DNA from 2 places in the Streptomyces sp. NPDC058371 genome. Region 1 is predicted to be linked to the other one. Evidence: riboswitches for the same ligand, from Rfam matches in the RefSeq annotation. Region 1 holds a riboswitch; the other holds the start of a gene.
The links. Region 1 has a riboswitch for cobalamin ahead of ACFWM2_RS08930 (CbtB-domain containing protein). Riboswitches for the same ligand answer to the same signal wherever they lie in the genome.
Positions count from the first base shown of each region.

Region 2: it holds a riboswitch for cobalamin, as region 1 does, so the genes downstream of both, metE (5-methyltetrahydropteroyltriglutamate--homocysteine S-methyltransferase) here and ACFWM2_RS08930 (CbtB-domain containing protein) in region 1, are expected to answer to the same signal.

Region 1 covers NZ_JBHXJC010000002.1:308,605-316,151, forward strand. Annotated here, with positions in the region: gene ACFWM2_RS08915 (acyl-CoA dehydrogenase family protein) at 191-1,369, opposite strand; gene ACFWM2_RS08920 (TetR/AcrR family transcriptional regulator) at 1,625-2,218, shown strand; gene ACFWM2_RS08925 (CbtA family protein) at 2,279-3,052, opposite strand; gene ACFWM2_RS08930 (CbtB-domain containing protein) at 3,077-3,298, opposite strand; cobalamin riboswitch at 3,336-3,498, opposite strand; gene ACFWM2_RS08935 (histidine phosphatase family protein) at 3,622-4,206, shown strand; gene ACFWM2_RS08940 (four-helix bundle copper-binding protein) at 4,416-4,790, opposite strand; gene ACFWM2_RS08945 (methylated-DNA--[protein]-cysteine S-methyltransferase) at 5,050-5,565, shown strand; gene ACFWM2_RS08950 (2OG-Fe(II) oxygenase) at 5,637-6,326, shown strand; gene ACFWM2_RS08955 (GNAT family N-acetyltransferase) at 6,528-7,031, shown strand; gene ACFWM2_RS08960 (bifunctional o-acetylhomoserine/o-acetylserine sulfhydrylase) at 7,318-7,547, shown strand, end outside.
Region 2 covers NZ_JBHXJC010000001.1:1,367,252-1,374,798, reverse strand. Annotated here, with positions in the region: gene ACFWM2_RS05995 (TetR family transcriptional regulator) at 1-29, opposite strand, end outside; gene ACFWM2_RS05990 (NAD(P)-dependent oxidoreductase) at 107-799, shown strand; gene ACFWM2_RS05985 (pyridoxamine 5'-phosphate oxidase family protein) at 796-1,200, shown strand; partial or broken gene ACFWM2_RS05980 (haloalkane dehalogenase) at 1,226-2,104, shown strand; gene ACFWM2_RS05975 (isochorismatase family protein) at 2,200-2,847, opposite strand; gene ACFWM2_RS05970 (DUF2470 domain-containing protein) at 2,868-3,572, opposite strand; cobalamin riboswitch at 4,357-4,580, shown strand; gene metE (5-methyltetrahydropteroyltriglutamate--homocysteine S-methyltransferase) at 4,746-7,064, shown strand; gene ACFWM2_RS05960 (CbtA family protein) at 7,247-7,547, opposite strand, start outside.

The DNA.
Region 1 (7,547 bases):
CGACTCCCACGCACATCGCGCCGTAACTCTGCGCCCTGGCAAAGGAGTTGCTGGACCGCTACACCGCCGCGCTGCCTCAGGCCTGCGACCAACAGGACCCATTGGAGATCGACATCGACGCGATCACCGCCGGCGCGGACGAACCAGCCATGCACGCCGCGGATCCGCAGCACCGCCTCGTCCCATCCGCCTACCGGCGCACGCGCGGCATCCCCAGGCCGATCCACGAGATGATCTCGCGCTGGATCTCGTTGTTGCCACCGCCGAAGGTGAAGATCACCGCCGAGCGGTAGCCGCGTTCCAGCTCTCCGTGGAGGACGGCACCGGCCGAGCCCTCCTTCAGGGCACCGGCCGCGGCGACGATCTCCATCAGCCAGGCGTACGCGTCCCGGCGCGCCTCGGAGCCGTACACCTTGACGGCCGAGGCGTCCTGCGGGGTGAGGGTGCCCTCCTGGACGGCGTTCACCATCTGCCAGTTCAGGAGCTTCATCGCGTCGAGCCTGGTGTGGGTCTGCGCCAGGCGCCGGCGTACCCAGGGGAGGTCGACGACGCGGCGGCCGTCGGCGAGCTTGGTCTCCATCGACCAGCGCTGCACGTCGTGCAGGGCGCGGATCGCCATGGTGCCGTGCGCGGCGAGGGTGACGCGCTCGTGGTTGAGCTGGTTGGTGATCAGCCGCCAGCCCTTGTTCTCCTCGCCGACCCGGCGCGAGACGGGGACGCGGATGTTCTCGTAGTAGCTCGCCGTGGTGTCGTGCGAGGCGAGGGTGTTGATGAGCGTGCACGAGTAGCCAGGGTCGGCGGTCGGGACCAGGAGCATGGTGATGCCCTTGTGGGGCGGGGCGTCGGGGTCGGTGCGGACCGCGAGCCAGACCCAGTCCGCGGTGTCGCCGTTCGTCGTCCAGATCTTCTGCCCGTTGACGACGTACGCGTCGCCCTCCCGTACGGCCTTGGTCTTCAGCGCGGCGAGATCGGTCCCCGCGTCGGGCTCGCTGTAGCCGATGGCGAAGTCGATCTCACCGGAGAGGATCTTCGGCAGGAAGTACGCCTTCTGCTCGTCCGTGCCGAACCGCATGATCGTCGGACCGACCGTGTTCAGGGCCATCAGCGGCAGCGGTACGACGGCCTGGGCCGCCTCGTCGAAGAAGATGAACTGTTCCATGGGGCTCAGTCCGCGGCCGCCGTACTCCTTGGGCCAGCCGACGCCCAGCCAGCCGTCCGCGCCGAGCCTGCGGATGGTGTCGCGGTAGAAGCGCTTCTGCGCCGCCGGGTCGGAGTAGCGGGCGTAGGCGTTGTCCGGCACCAACTCGGCGAAGTAGCCGCGCAGTTCGGTGCGCAGCTGGTGCTGCTCGGGCGTGTATTCGAGATGCACGGCGCCTCCTGGCCCCCAGTGGACCGGTCGGTCCCACCCGGACTTGACGGCGCACACAGTAGAACTCGTTCCAGAAATTGGGAATGCCGATGACGCGCCCGGACCGCCGGAGGTACCTCCGGGGGCCGTCCCCGCGCATGTCCTGATCGGCGCCCGGGACGTAGCATGCGAGAAGTTCCCCGGGGACACTCCTCCCATCAGCGGTTTCCCGGGAGTGCACGAGCGGCGCGACGACGATCATGGACGACACGCCTCATGAAGACCGACAAGCACGACGCCGGGGGCGGACAGGCATCCCCTCCCCACAGACCTGCGCTGAGCCGCTCGTACATAGCGGCGGCGGCGCTGGCGCTGATCGACGCCAACGGCCTGCGCGCCTTCTCCATGCGCAAGCTCGGCGCGGGGCTCGGCGTCGACCCGATGGCCGCGTACCGCTACTTCAAGGACCAGGAGGCGCTGTTCGACGGTGTCGCCGAGCTGCTCTTCGACGAGCTCGACGTCGACTCGCTGCCCTGGGAGAGCACCTGGCGTGCGGTGGCCGAGCGGTACTGCCGGCAGTTGCGGGACACGCTGGTCGGCCATCCGCACGCCGTCGCGGTGTTCGCGACCCATCCGGTCCGCTCGCGCGCGGCGGTCGACGCGAGCGCACGGCTGACCGAGCAGCTCCGGGCGGCCGGCTTCGGGCCCGCTCACGCGGGTCACGTCGTTCGCTGCCTGCGCGAGTTCACCGTCGGGCACGCGCTGAGCCTGGCGGTGCTGCGCCCCGGTGCCGAGGCCGGCGACGACCCCGCCGAACAGTTCGAGACCGGGCTGACCGCGATGCTGGACGGATTCGAGCGGCTGACCTGAGGCGCCGAAAGCGGGCCGGCGCCGGTTCCTCTGGAGCCCGGCCCCGATCCCGCTCGCCGCTCAGGGCGCCACGGAAGCCGCCGGCACGGCGGCATTCTCCTGCTGCTGGGGTTCCGAGGTGGCCGGCGCCGGAGTCAGCAGCCGCTGGGCCAGCACACCGAAGACGAGCCCGAAGGCGGTCCACAGGGTCAGCTGGATGGCCAGCGCCGCGAGCCGGAACTGCCACAGCAGGGTGGCCGAGAAGTCCTTCGGCACCTCGTTGACCGCCGGCAGGAAGGCGTACGCGAGACCGGTGGCGAGGACGAAGAACGCGCCCGCCACCAGCGTGGCGTTCCAGTTCCCGAGGCGGGGCGCCAGGCGTCTGCCGAGGATCACCGTGGCGACGGCGAGCAGCACGCTGAGCACCATCATCAGGAAGTACAGCGTCGTGCGCTTGCCGATGGTGTCGGGGTCACCGACGGACGGCGGGTTGGCCGGGTACTTGAGGAACGGCACGACGTAGACCGCGAGCAGGCCCGCCGTCGACAGGAGCAGCGCGCTCGCACGCGGCCCGAACCGCCCGATCCGGCCGAGCGCGAAGCAGTACGCGAGGGCCGCGATGCCGCCGAACGCGACCCCGTAGACGAGCACGCCGGTGGCAAGACCGCCGGTGGACTGCATGGTGCGGGTGACCGCCTCCATGCCGTGCTCGTGCGTGTGCGCCTCCTCGTAGGCGATCGCCGTGTCGACGCGCGGCTCACCCAGGAAGTAGGCGACGACCAGGGCGAGCAGACCGGCGGCGAGACCCGCCAGCATGCCGCGCACCAGAAGATTTCTGACCATTGCGGAGTTCATGGACTCGTACGCTTCCTCGCGCCGTCAGTGGCAGGGGAAGCCGAGCAGGTGGCGGGCGTCGTGGACCCACTCGTGCACGTTCTCGCCGGACACGACCGAGGTGGCGCCCTGCTCGGCGCCGACGAAGTAGAGCAGGACCAGCATCAGGATGCCGAAGAAGACCGCCCAGGGGACGATCGCGCCGATCGGCAGCTTGGCGGGTACGGCGGTGGGGGTGACAGTCGGCTGAGCGACGGACTGCGCCATGTGGCAGGACCTCCTGGGGAACTCGCGTCCCGTCTTGGTGGTGCACAGGACGACGGCCGCGGGTCTGACTTGCTCGACCTTCGCCGCCCTTGGCAAGGGGCGGCTCTTGTGGGCTTACAGTGGCGCGACCGTGCCGGACTTCCACCGGACTTCCGCCGAACCGTCGTCAATATCGTCGAGACCGTACCGCGAAGCGGGAGCCCGGCCAAGGGCGCACGGAGCGCACGCTTTGCGCCCCCGTCACCCGGACGCGCCGCCAACTCCCTTGTCGCGTACGGCTTTCGAGCAGGAGAGGGACGCGTCGTGAACGCGAGAACTGGCCGATGACAAGTCGAGTGATCTTGATCTCAGCGGCGTCCAGCGAGGCCCTGCGCCAGGCCCGCTTCGACGACGGCTGCCCGGTCGACGCCGCCGGGCTCAGGCGTGCGCGGGCGGCGGCGGGCGCCGTTCCGGGCGCGGAGCGGCGGTGGGTCTCCCCCGGCGTGCGCTGCCGTGACACCGCCGATGCGCTCGGCCTCGCCGCCGCGGTGGAGGTGCCCGAACTGACCGGCCTCGACGTGGGCCGCTGGCGCGGCGCGACCCTGGACGAGGTGAGCGCGAAGGAGCCGGACTCGGTGGCCCGCTGGCTGACGGACCCGGAGTCCGCACCGCACGACGGGGAATCGGTCCGGGATTTCTGCGACCGGATCGCGCGCTGGCTGGACACGGCCGCGCCGCTCACGGGCCGGAGCGTCGCCGTGGTGGAGCCGGAGGTCGTCCGGGCCACGGTGGTACGGGCCCTCGGCGCCCCCGAGTCGGCGTTCTGGCGGGTCGACGTGCCGCCACTGACAGCCACGGAGCTCAGCGGACGCTCGGGCCGCTGGAACGTACGGACGGGACGGCCGTTGGAGGGTTCGGACGCCGACTGAGTGCAGGACGCGGCCCAATGCCCCGCATACGGCCTGCGGTTGAGCCCCCCGCTGCACGAGGGCCTGCCGAACCCGACGCCGCACGCGGACCTGCCGAACCCCGCCCCGCGCCGAAGGCGATCCGGCTGAGTACGGCGGAGGGCCCGTCACCGTACGCGGGCCGCCTTCGCACGTGCCCGCACGGACCCACCTGCGCGGGCCGACCGACCTCAGCGCAGTGTGGCCATGAAGTCCGCGCAGGCCTGAGCGCACTCGCGGCAGGCCTTGGCGCTGTCCTCCGCGCCCGCGTACTCCTCGAAGATCTCGGCGCACTCCAGGCACACCGTCCGGCACCACTCCAACTGGATGCGGATCGTGGCCTCGTTCTGGCTCGTCTGCTCGGACAGCATGCGGCACGTCGCGTCGCACACCTCCGCGCACAGGATGCCCTGGCGTCGTACGCGTTCCTGGTCTTCGGGGCCGTCCGGGTCGGCGAGGCTCGCGCGCAAGGCGCACGCTCGTGCACAGTCGGTACACGCCTGGGCACAGGTGAAACGATCCTCAAGGAACCGGAAGAGCTCCTCCTGGGATGCTGTTGTGGTCACGCGGAGCGGGTTGCCGCGGTCGAGCGTGTCAAACCCTGCGCCCCTGATCGGGCGGTTCAGGCGATGACGAGAGACACTCGCGTGCCGGTGGCGGACAGGACTCCGACGAGCCCCGCGGCCCTCCCTCGCCCGAGCGCAGTAAGGCCGCAGTACGGCGTCCGAATCCCGCCGGTTCCTGCGGCGGGCATGCCCCACAGTGGACGTAGGGAGACACCGGCCCGGGCCTCCTGAACTGCGCGCTCCCGAAGGGACAGGACTCATGACGCTCCATACGACGATCGACAGCCCGCTGGGTGAACTGCTGCTCGTGGGCGAGGAGTCGGTGACCGCGAAGGGCGGCACGGCGCTCGTCTCGCTGTCGATGCCGGGACAGCGGCACACCGCCGTCGTGCGGCACGGCTGGATCGAGGACGCGGACGCGTTCACCGAGATCGCCGCCCAGCTGCGCGGGTACTTCGACGGCACGCTCATCCGTTTCGACATCGAGTACGCGGGCGGCGGCAGCGACTTCCGCCAGCGGGTGTGGGAAGCCCTGGACAGCATCCCGTACGGGACGACCCTCAGCTACGGGGACATCGCCGCCCGGATCGGCGCCCCGAGGGCCGCGGTCCGTGCCGTCGGCACGGCCATCGGCGCCAACCCGCTGCTGATCGTGCGCCCCTGCCACCGGGTGATCGGCGCCGACGGCGCGCTCACCGGCTACGCGGGCGGCCTGGACGCCAAGCGCCGGCTCCTCGAACTGGAGCTGAAGTCCACAGAGGCCCTCACGTCGTGAACCACTCCACGCGTACGGCACGGGCGGGCACGGCCCACTCCCCGCGCACGGCGCAGACGGCCGAGGGACGCGTGGCCGCCGTGGACTGGGCCGCGGTCACCGCGGAGCTCGACGAGCACGGCCATGCGCTCACCGGCCGGGTCCTCACCGCGGACCAGTGCCACGCACTGGCCGCCCTGTACGACGAGGACGACCGCTTCCGCACGACCGTCGACATGGGCCGCCATCGCTTCGGCTCCGGTCAGTACCGCTACTTCACCCACGAACTCCCCGAGCTGGTACGGGAGTTGCGCGAGGCGTTCTATCCGCGGCTGCTGCCCATCGCCCGTGACTGGGCGGCCAGGCTCGGGCAGCCCGCGCCCTGGCCCGGGAACCTGGCGGAGTGGGTGGCGATGTGTCACACCGCCGGACAGACCAAGTCAGCGCAGATCCTGCTGCGTTACGGCCCCGGGGACTGGAACGCCCTGCACCGCGATGTGTTCGGCGAGATGTTGTTCCCGCTCCAGGTCGTGATCGGCCTCGACGCACCCGGAGTGGACTTCACCGGCGGCGAGTTCCTCATGACGGAACAGCGCCCACGTGCCCAGTCGCGGGGGTCGTCCACGACTCTTCCGCAGGGGCACGCGCTGGTCTTCACGACGCGCGACCGGCCCGTCGCTTCCCGGCGCGGCTGGTCGGTGGCCCCGATGCGCCACGGCGTGAGCACCGTGCGCTCCGGTCGACGCCGCACCCTGGGCCTGGTCTTCCACGAGGCCGCCTGAGCCGGCCCGGGCCGGCGGCCGAGGGGCCGCTGAAGGGCGTGTGCGAAGGTCCGGTTGCGCGCGACGCGCGTCTGCGAACGGCGTGTTTCCGTTCTGCGAACAGGTGGCCGTGCGCAGCGACACGCGCCTGCCTGCGGGTGACCATGGCGGCATGCACCCGGGCGCCCGTAGGCCGCCCCCGCCCCGCCGCAAGGATGCGTCATGACCCTGCCGCCCGCCACACTCCACTGGGTGTCCGAGAACTGGGACGCCCCGGCTCCGGCCGGGCTGCGCGCGCTGATGTCCGCCGAACTCGCCCCGCGCTACGCCCCCGTCGAGCACCGTCGCGTCCGCGCACCCCAGCCGACGGCGGACGAGATCGTCGTCACCTGGGTCTGCTACGCCGAGGACATTCCGGTGGCCACCGCATCCCTGCGCAGACTCCCGGACCGACACGAGGTGAAGCGGGTCTTCGTGCACGCCGAGCACCGCGGCCGTGGTCTCGCCAGAGCGGCGCTGCGGGCGGTGGAGTCGACGGCACGCGGGCTCGGCATCGAGCGGTTGTGGCTGCAGACGGGTGCGCTCCAGCCGGAGGCCCGGGCGCTCTACGGGCGCGAGGGCTGGCAGCGGGTGGGCACGTATCCCCCGCACGACCGGAACCCGTTCAGCGTCTGCTTCAGCAAAGCGCTCACGCCGGACTCCGACTCTCCCGCCGGTGTCTCGTGAGGTCCCCGGGGCCGCCGCGGCGGAGCCGTCTCGCGCGCTTTCACGCCGCCGCGTCCCTGGTGGTGCGGGGTGACCACCCCTGGTTTCTCCGTCGGATGACGGTGCTCGTGACGCGCCGGCACGTCGACTACGCGCGGGTCACCACCACACGGTGTACCTCCGCGAGCTGACCCCCGACGCCTCCGCGTCGGCCGCAGCTGCCCTGTCGGCAGCCCCGCGGCGCCTTCGCCCACCCCCGCACTCCTCCACCTCACGCGCGCCTCCGTACGCCGTACAAGGGAGAACCATGAGCCAGCCGATCGACTCCGTCACCGCGGGGCACACCCCCGAGGACGAACCCACCGGTCCCGACACCTCGGCCTGGTCGTTCGAGACCAAGCAGATCCACGCCGGTGCCACGCCGGACCCGACGACCGGGGCGCGGGCGGTGCCGATCTACCAGACCACCTCGTTCGTGTTCCGCGACACCCAGCACGCGTCGGACCTGTTCTCGCTGGCTGAGCCCGGCAACATCTA
Region 2 (7,547 bases), on a different contig from region 1:
CGGACGGGGGCAGGAGCGGCGTTATTCATCAGCGTTGAGCCTGGGTTCGATGATCGGCACAGTCAAGGGCGTTCCGGAAACCACACCAAAGGGATGCCCCGACATCATGCGTATCGCAGTCTTCGGCGCCAACGGACCGACCGGCCGCCACCTCACCGACCAGGCCCTCGCAGCCGGCCACGAGGTCGTCGCCGTGACCCGCCGCCCCGGCTCCCTCTCCGCGCGGCCCGGCCTCGCCGTGGCCGTCGCCGACGCCACCGATCCGGCCGCGGTCGACGCCGCGATCGGCGGGACGGACGCCGTCCTCTCCGCGCTGGGCGCGCGCTTCAGCAAGGAGGCCGTCACCACGTACTCGGCGAGCGCCACGGTCATCACCGAGGCCATGGCCAACCACGGCATCAAGCGACTGCTCGCCGTCAGCTCCAGCATCGCCGACCCGAACTGGCGCCCCACCGGCGCCCACTTCTTCAACTGGGTCCTCGACCCGCTGGTGAACCGACGCCTGGGCCGCACCCTCCATGAGGACATGCGCCGTATGGAGGCCGTGATCCGTCACACGGACCTCGACTGGACCCTCGTACGGCCCTCGGGCCTCTTCGAGCACTCCGTCGTCACGGACTACCACACCGCCGAAACCAGCGCCGACGGCGTCTTCACCGCCCGTGCCGACCTCGCCGCGAGCATGCTGCACGAACTGGAAGAGCAGCGGTACGTCCGCACGGCCATGGGCGTCATCACCACGGCCGAGAAGCCGAACATCGCCAAACTGATCTGGAACGAGGGCGTGATGAAGAAGTGAGACGGGCGACCGTCGAACTCCCTTCCACCACGCGGGCGTTCCTCACCCGGCCCCACCCGGCCACCCTCACCACCCTCCGCCCCGACGGCACTCCGCACGTCACCCCCGTCCGCTTCACCTACGACACGGCCACCGGCCTGGCCCGGGTGACCACCCGGGCGGGGACCCGCAAGGCCCGGAACGTGGCGACGGGCGGCCCGACAGCCCGTGTCGCGCTCTGTCAGGCGGACGGCTTCCGCTGGGTCACCCTCGAAGGCCGGGCCACGGTGACCGATGATCCCGCACGCCTGGCCGAGGCGGTCCGCCGCTACTCCGTCCGCTACCGCGCGGCCCCGCCTGCCCCACGGGACCTGGTCGTCGTCGAGATCACCGTCGACCGCGTCCTGAGCCTCAACCTCTGAATCCCCGTACCGAAAGCGAAGTGAGACCACCGTGCCGACCGTCTCCGTCCTCGACTCCACCATCCACTACCGCGAGTCCGGCGATCCCGATGGGGTGCCGTTCGTCTTCCTCCATGGCAACCCCACCTCCTCCCATCTGTGGCGGAACGTTCTGCCGGGGGTGGTCGCGCCCGGCCGCCGCCTGCTGGCCCCCGATCTCATCGGCATGGGCGACTCCGGCAAGCCCGACCTCGCCTACTCCTTCGACGACCACGCCCGCTACCTCGACGCCTGGTTCGACGCCCTCGGGCTTGTCGACGCCGTCCTCGTCGGCCACGACTGGGGCGGCGCGCTGGCCTTCGACCGCTCCGCCCGCCTCCCGGGCCGCGTCCGCGGCCTCGCCTTCACCGAGACGATCATCAAGCCGCTGGTCGGCGACGAATTCCCGGCAGCCGGAAGGGAGTTGTTCACCCTGCTCCGCACTCCCGGGGTGGGCGAGGAGATGATCCTTGAGAAGTCGCTGTTCATAGAGGGGCTCCCGGGCACACTCGCCACTGCGCTCGACCCTGCCGACCTGGAGGTGTACCGCCGCCCCTTCCCGACTCCACGGAGCCGCCGTCCGGTGCTGGCGTGGACGCGCATGATGCCGCTGGACGGCGAGCCCGCCGACGTCGTGGCCCGCGTCGAACGCTACGACGCCTGGCTGGCCGCCAGCCCCGAAGTCCCCAAACTGCTCGCCGCGTTCGAGCCCGGCCCGGGAGCGATGACCGACCGAGGGGCCGCGGCCTGGTGCGAGGAGCACATTGCGGGTTTGGAGGTCTCCCGCCATGGTCTGGCCGGCCACCACTCGCCGGAGGACCGACCCGAGGAGCTGGCCGCAGCGATCAACGCCTGGGCCGACCGCCACGGGCTGGCGCACCAGTAGGTCCCTCGATCACGGCTGTGCCGATCACCCCCGGGGGCCGACAACCGGCCGCCGACACTCGCGCACGCCGTTCGCCGGCAGCCCGCGGTCTCCGCTCAGACCGCCTCGGCATCGACGCGCTGCCCGCGGAACGCCTCCACCACGGAGTCGGTGACCGCGACCGCCGCGCAGGTGGCGGCCAGCCACTGCAAGGCCATCGCGTGATCGGCGGCCGTCCTGTCGACCACGGCGTCGCCGACGACGAAGGGCTCCAGGTCCTGCATCCAGGCGTCCGCCGCGGTGAGCAGCACCTCCGTCCGCGCGCCCACGCCGACGACCACGAGTTGGTCCCGCCCCAGCTCCTTCAGACGCGCCCGCAGCCGGGTGCCGACGAACGTGCTGTACCGCTTGGCGGTGAGCACGCTGTCACCGGCCTGCGGCTCAACGACGTCCGCGACGGCACGGGCCTCGGTCTCGGCGGGCGGCTCCAGAACGACGTGACCCGCTCCGCCGGCCCGCTGCCCCGGAGCCCCCACCGCGTACACGACGGGCACACCCGCGCACCGGGCGGATCGCGTCAACCGGCCTGCGTTGGAGAGGAGTTCACCGATGGGCGCATTCTCACGCAGGGAGCGCAGGAGGTATTTCTGCACGTGCTGCACCAGGATCGCCGACCGACGCGGGTCGATGCTCCACGAGGGACCGTCGGCGGGCAGCGACGCCGCGGTGGGCATGGGGTACGGGGCGATACGGGACTGCGTCATGGACTTCGGCCTTTCTCGGCTCAGGTCAGCAGGTGACCCGTGTGGGAGAGGCGGCGTGCCGCGGCCAGGAGGGCGTGGATCTGGGGACCGACGTGATCGATGTGGTCCACGGGCGTCTTGAACGGCAGCCGGGCGTCGCGGTGGGTGTGCCGGTATTCGAGACGCAGGGTCAGGCCGTAGCGGTCGATGCCCACCGGAAGCACACGCTGCACGCCGATGTCCGGGACCGGACGGGCGAGACGCAGAAGCAGCGGTACGAGTTCGCCGTGTTCGTCGATGAGATGGCTCAGCATGCCGGCCTCGACCGTGGCCAGCGGGTCGAGTTCGGTCGCCTCCAGTTCGTGGAGGGTCACGTACGCGCGCCCCTCGGCGTCCTCCAGCACCCCCTGCCCGAACTCCACGCACGTGCTCTCCTCGGCCTCGGGGTCGTACGGCGCCGCCAGCAGGCCGGTCAGGGTGACCCGGGCGCGCAGCCGGTCGCGTACGGGCGTGGGGGCAATGTCGGTGAGTTCCAAGCGGACGGGGATCCGCTCGCCCGACGGCGCGCCGGCGCCTTCGAACGGAGCGTGCAGGTGGAAGTGCCCCATGGTCCCGGTGTCTTCGAGACGGCGGACTTCAGTGTGCCGGCCATCGCTCACCACTGTCAGCGAATGAGCGGCGGCAAGGATCGAGCGGACGCGCTCAACTGCTGTCGGCGCGCTGGGACGTGTGGGGTTACGTCGCATCCGGGCCCTCCATGACAGACGGACACTTAGGTTTGCCTAACCTAACTTACTCCTCCTCTCGATGACCAGCCCGGACGCGGGTGCGCCGATCACATCCAGGCCCGCGACCTTCGCGAACCGGGCAGCCACATCACGAGGAGAGACCGGCGCGCGGCGCGCGAACGCCCCGACGGTCAGTCGCGGCCGAGCAGCACCATGGCCATCCGCTGGAGGGAACGGGTGAAGCGCCGCGGGTCGCCGGGCGGTGTCATGTGGCGGATCAGGTCGCCCTCGAAAACGGCGAGTACGGCGTGAGCCAGGAAGTCGGCGTCGAGATCGGGGCGACCGTCGGCGAACAGGCCGCTGAGGTGGCGGTGCCAGAACTGGTAACTGGGATCGGCGTACTTGCCTTCGGCGCAGGCCTGCCCGTGCGCGGACAGCAGGGCGGCGTTGCCTTCGGCGATCGCGCCGAGCCCGTCGAGGAAGGCGAGCAGTCGCTCCGGAGCGGGCGCCCCGGCACCCAGGGGCGGCGGTCCGTTCCGGACCGCGTCACGCAGTTGCCGGGACCTCTACCGGATACGGCACGAACGCGCCGCTGTTGGGGGCGATCCGCAGCGGGCGGCCGAGGGGTGGCACCGCGCGCCGGGGCGGTCGAGGCGTTCGCAGAGGCGGCACCCCTTGCCGATCGGGGTGACGGTGAGGGCGCGCGTGCGGCGCTTCCCGCCCGGTGGCGGCTGCGCCTTCCGTGGTCCAGCTCACCATCCGGATCCTGGACTCCGTGAGGCGCCGGATTGCCCCACCCTCTAGGCTGGCTGGTGCAGCTGGTTCGCCCCGTCCGCCAGGCGGGACGCGTCGCAAGAGGGAACCTGGTGGGAATCCGGGACTGCCCCGCAGCGGTGAGTGGGAACGACCGCCGTCATACGCACTGGACTCCGACGAACAGGGTCTGGGAAGCGACGGCCAGTAGGTGTCCTGTACGACGAGACGCGCCCACGAGTCCGAAGACCTGCCAACTGCCCACGTACGAACGATGCGTACGCGGACATCCCGGTGACCTCGTGGGCGGGTCGGCGTACATCTCAGACGGACGACCGCGCCTTGCCGCGCGGGGTTGTCTCCGTCGGGTTCGTCACCCCTTCGCGCTCGCGTCCTGTCGCCGGGATCTCAGGGATCCATCTCGCGAAGGAGATCTCCGTGACCACCAGGACCGCAGCCGCGGCAGCACAGGCCACCGTGTACGGCTACCCCCGCCAGGGCCCGAACCGGGAACTGAAGAAGGCGATCGAGGGCTACTGGAAGGGCCGCGTCAGCGCCGACACCCTCCGCGCGACCGCCGCCGAACTGCGCAGCACGAACTGGCAGCAGCTGGACGAGGCCGGCATCCACGAGGTGCCCACCGGCGACTTCTCGTACTACGACCACGTCCTCGACACCACCGTCATGGTGGGAGCCGTCCCCGCGCGCCACCGCGCCGCCGTCGAGGCGGACGCCCTGGACGGCTACTTCGCCATGGCCCGCGGCACCCAGGACGTGGCGCCGCTGGAGATGACGAAGTGGTTCGACACGAACTACCACTACCTCGTGCCCGAGTTGGGTCCGGACACGGTGTTCACGACCGACTCGACCAAGCAGGTCGCGGAGCTGAGCGAGGCCCTCGCCCTTGGCCTGACCGCCCGGCCCGTCCTGGTCGGCCCGGTCACCTATCTCCTGCTCGCCAAGCCCGCCCCGGGCGTGCCCGCGGACTTCGACCCGCTCGCCCTTCTCGACCGACTGCTGCCGGTGTACGCCGAGGTCCTCGCCGACCTGAGCGCCGCGGGCGCGCGGTGGGTACAGCTGGACGAGCCCGCCCTCGTCCAGGACCGCACCCCGGGCGAGCTGAACGCCGCCGCGCGTGCCTACCGCGACCTCGGTGCCCTCACCGACCGGCCGAAGCTGCTGGTCGCCTCGTACTTCGACCGGCTCGGTGACGCGCTCCCGGTGCTGGCCAAGGCTCCGGTCGACGGTCTCGCCCTCGACTTCACCGAGGCCGCCGCCGGCAACCTGGACGCCCTGGCCGCGGTGGGCGGCCTCCCCGGCAAGCGCCTCGTCGCGGGAGTGGTCAACGGCCGCAACATCTGGGTGAACGACCTGGAGAGGTCGCTGGCCACCCTCGCCACCCTGCTCGGACTGGCGGAACGGGTCGACGTGGCGGCCTCCTGCTCCCTCCTCCACGTGCCGCTCGACTCCGCCCTGGAGCGGGACATCGACCCGCAGGTGCTGAGCTGGCTCGCCTTCGCCCGCCAGAAGACGGCCGAGATCGTCACCCTCGCCAAGGGCCTCGCTGAGGGCACCGAGCCGATCACCACCGAACTCGCCGCCAACCGCGCGGCCTTGGCCTCCCGCGCGAGCTCGCCGATCACCCGCGACCCTGCCGTGCGGGCCCGCGCGGCCGCCGTCACGGAGGCCGAGGGGCGCCGCTCCCAGCCGTACGCCGAGCGGACCGCGGCCCAGCGCGCTCACCTCGGCCTGCCCCTGCTGCCGACCACCACCATCGGCTCCTTCCCCCAGACCGGCGAACTGCGTACCGCCCGCGCCGATCTCCGCGCACACCGGATCGACACGGCGGGCTACGAGGAGCGGATCAAGGCGGAGATCCAGGAAGTGATCTCCTTCCAGGAGAAGACCGGCCTGGACGTCCTCGTGCACGGCGAGGCCGAACGCAACGACATGGTCCAGTACTTCGCCGAACAGCTCACCGGCTACCTCGCCACCCAGCAGGGGTGGGTGCAGTCCTACGGCACCCGTTACGTCCGTCCGCCGGTCCTGGTCGGGGACATCTCCCGCCCCGAGCCGATGACGGTGCGCTGGACGACGTACGCCCAGTCCCTCACCTCACGCCCCGTCAAGGGCATGCTCACCGGTCCCGTCACCATGCTCGCCTGGTCCTTCGTCCGCGACGACCAGCCCCTCGGCGACACCGCCCGCCAGGTCGCCCTCGCGCTGCGCGACGAGGTGAACGACCTTGAGGCGGCCGGGAGTTCCGTGATCCAGGTCGACGAGCCCGCGCTGCGCGAGACGCTCCCGCTGCGAGCGGCCGACCACCCGGCTTACCTTGCGTGGGCCACGGAGGCCTTCCGGCTCAGCACGAGCGGCGTGCGCCCGGACACGCAGATCCACACCCACATGTGCTACGCCGAGTTCGGTGACATCGTGCAGGCCATCGACGACCTCGACGCCGACGTCATCAGCCTGGAGGCCGCCCGCTCCCACATGCAGGTCGCCCGCGAACTGGCCGCCCACAGCTACCCGCGCGAGGCCGGACCCGGCGTGTACGACATCCACTCCCCGCGCGTCCCGAGCTCCGAGGAGGCGGCCGAACTGCTCCGCAAGGGCCTTGCGGCCATCCCCGCCGAGCGGCTGTGGGTCAACCCCGACTGCGGCCTGAAGACCCGCGGCTGGCCCGAGACCCGCGCGTCACTGGAGAACCTGGTCACCGCGGCCCGCACCGTCCGCGAGGAACTCTCCGCGTCCTGACACGGCGACCGTTGGACCGGGAAGGGCGCGTTCGGCTCGGAGGTCGTCCGGATCGCCGTGCCGCACGTGCCCTTGGGCTTCAGGAGGCGTCGCGCACTGTCGCGTGCCCCTGGGCGGTGAACCCGCGCACGGCGAGAGGGCCCGCGGATGGTTCCGTGGGCCCTCTCGCCGTGCCGGTCGTGTCACTGCGGGGCGGCCACCGCCGTGCCCGCGGTCACCGTGGCCGGCTTCGGGTGCAGCAGCCGTTCGGCCAGATCGCCGAAGACGAGGCCGAAGCCTCCCCACAGGGTGATCTGCATGGCGAGGGCGGACAGCCGGAACCGCCACAGCAAGGTGGCCGGGAAGTCGCTCGGCACCTCGTTGACGGCGGGCAGGAACTCGTACGCGAGGCCGATCACGACGGCGAAGCCGAGGACGGCGACGACGGTGGCGTACCAGGTGCCCAGCTTCGGCGCGAGCCGCTTGCCCGCGATCACCGCGGCG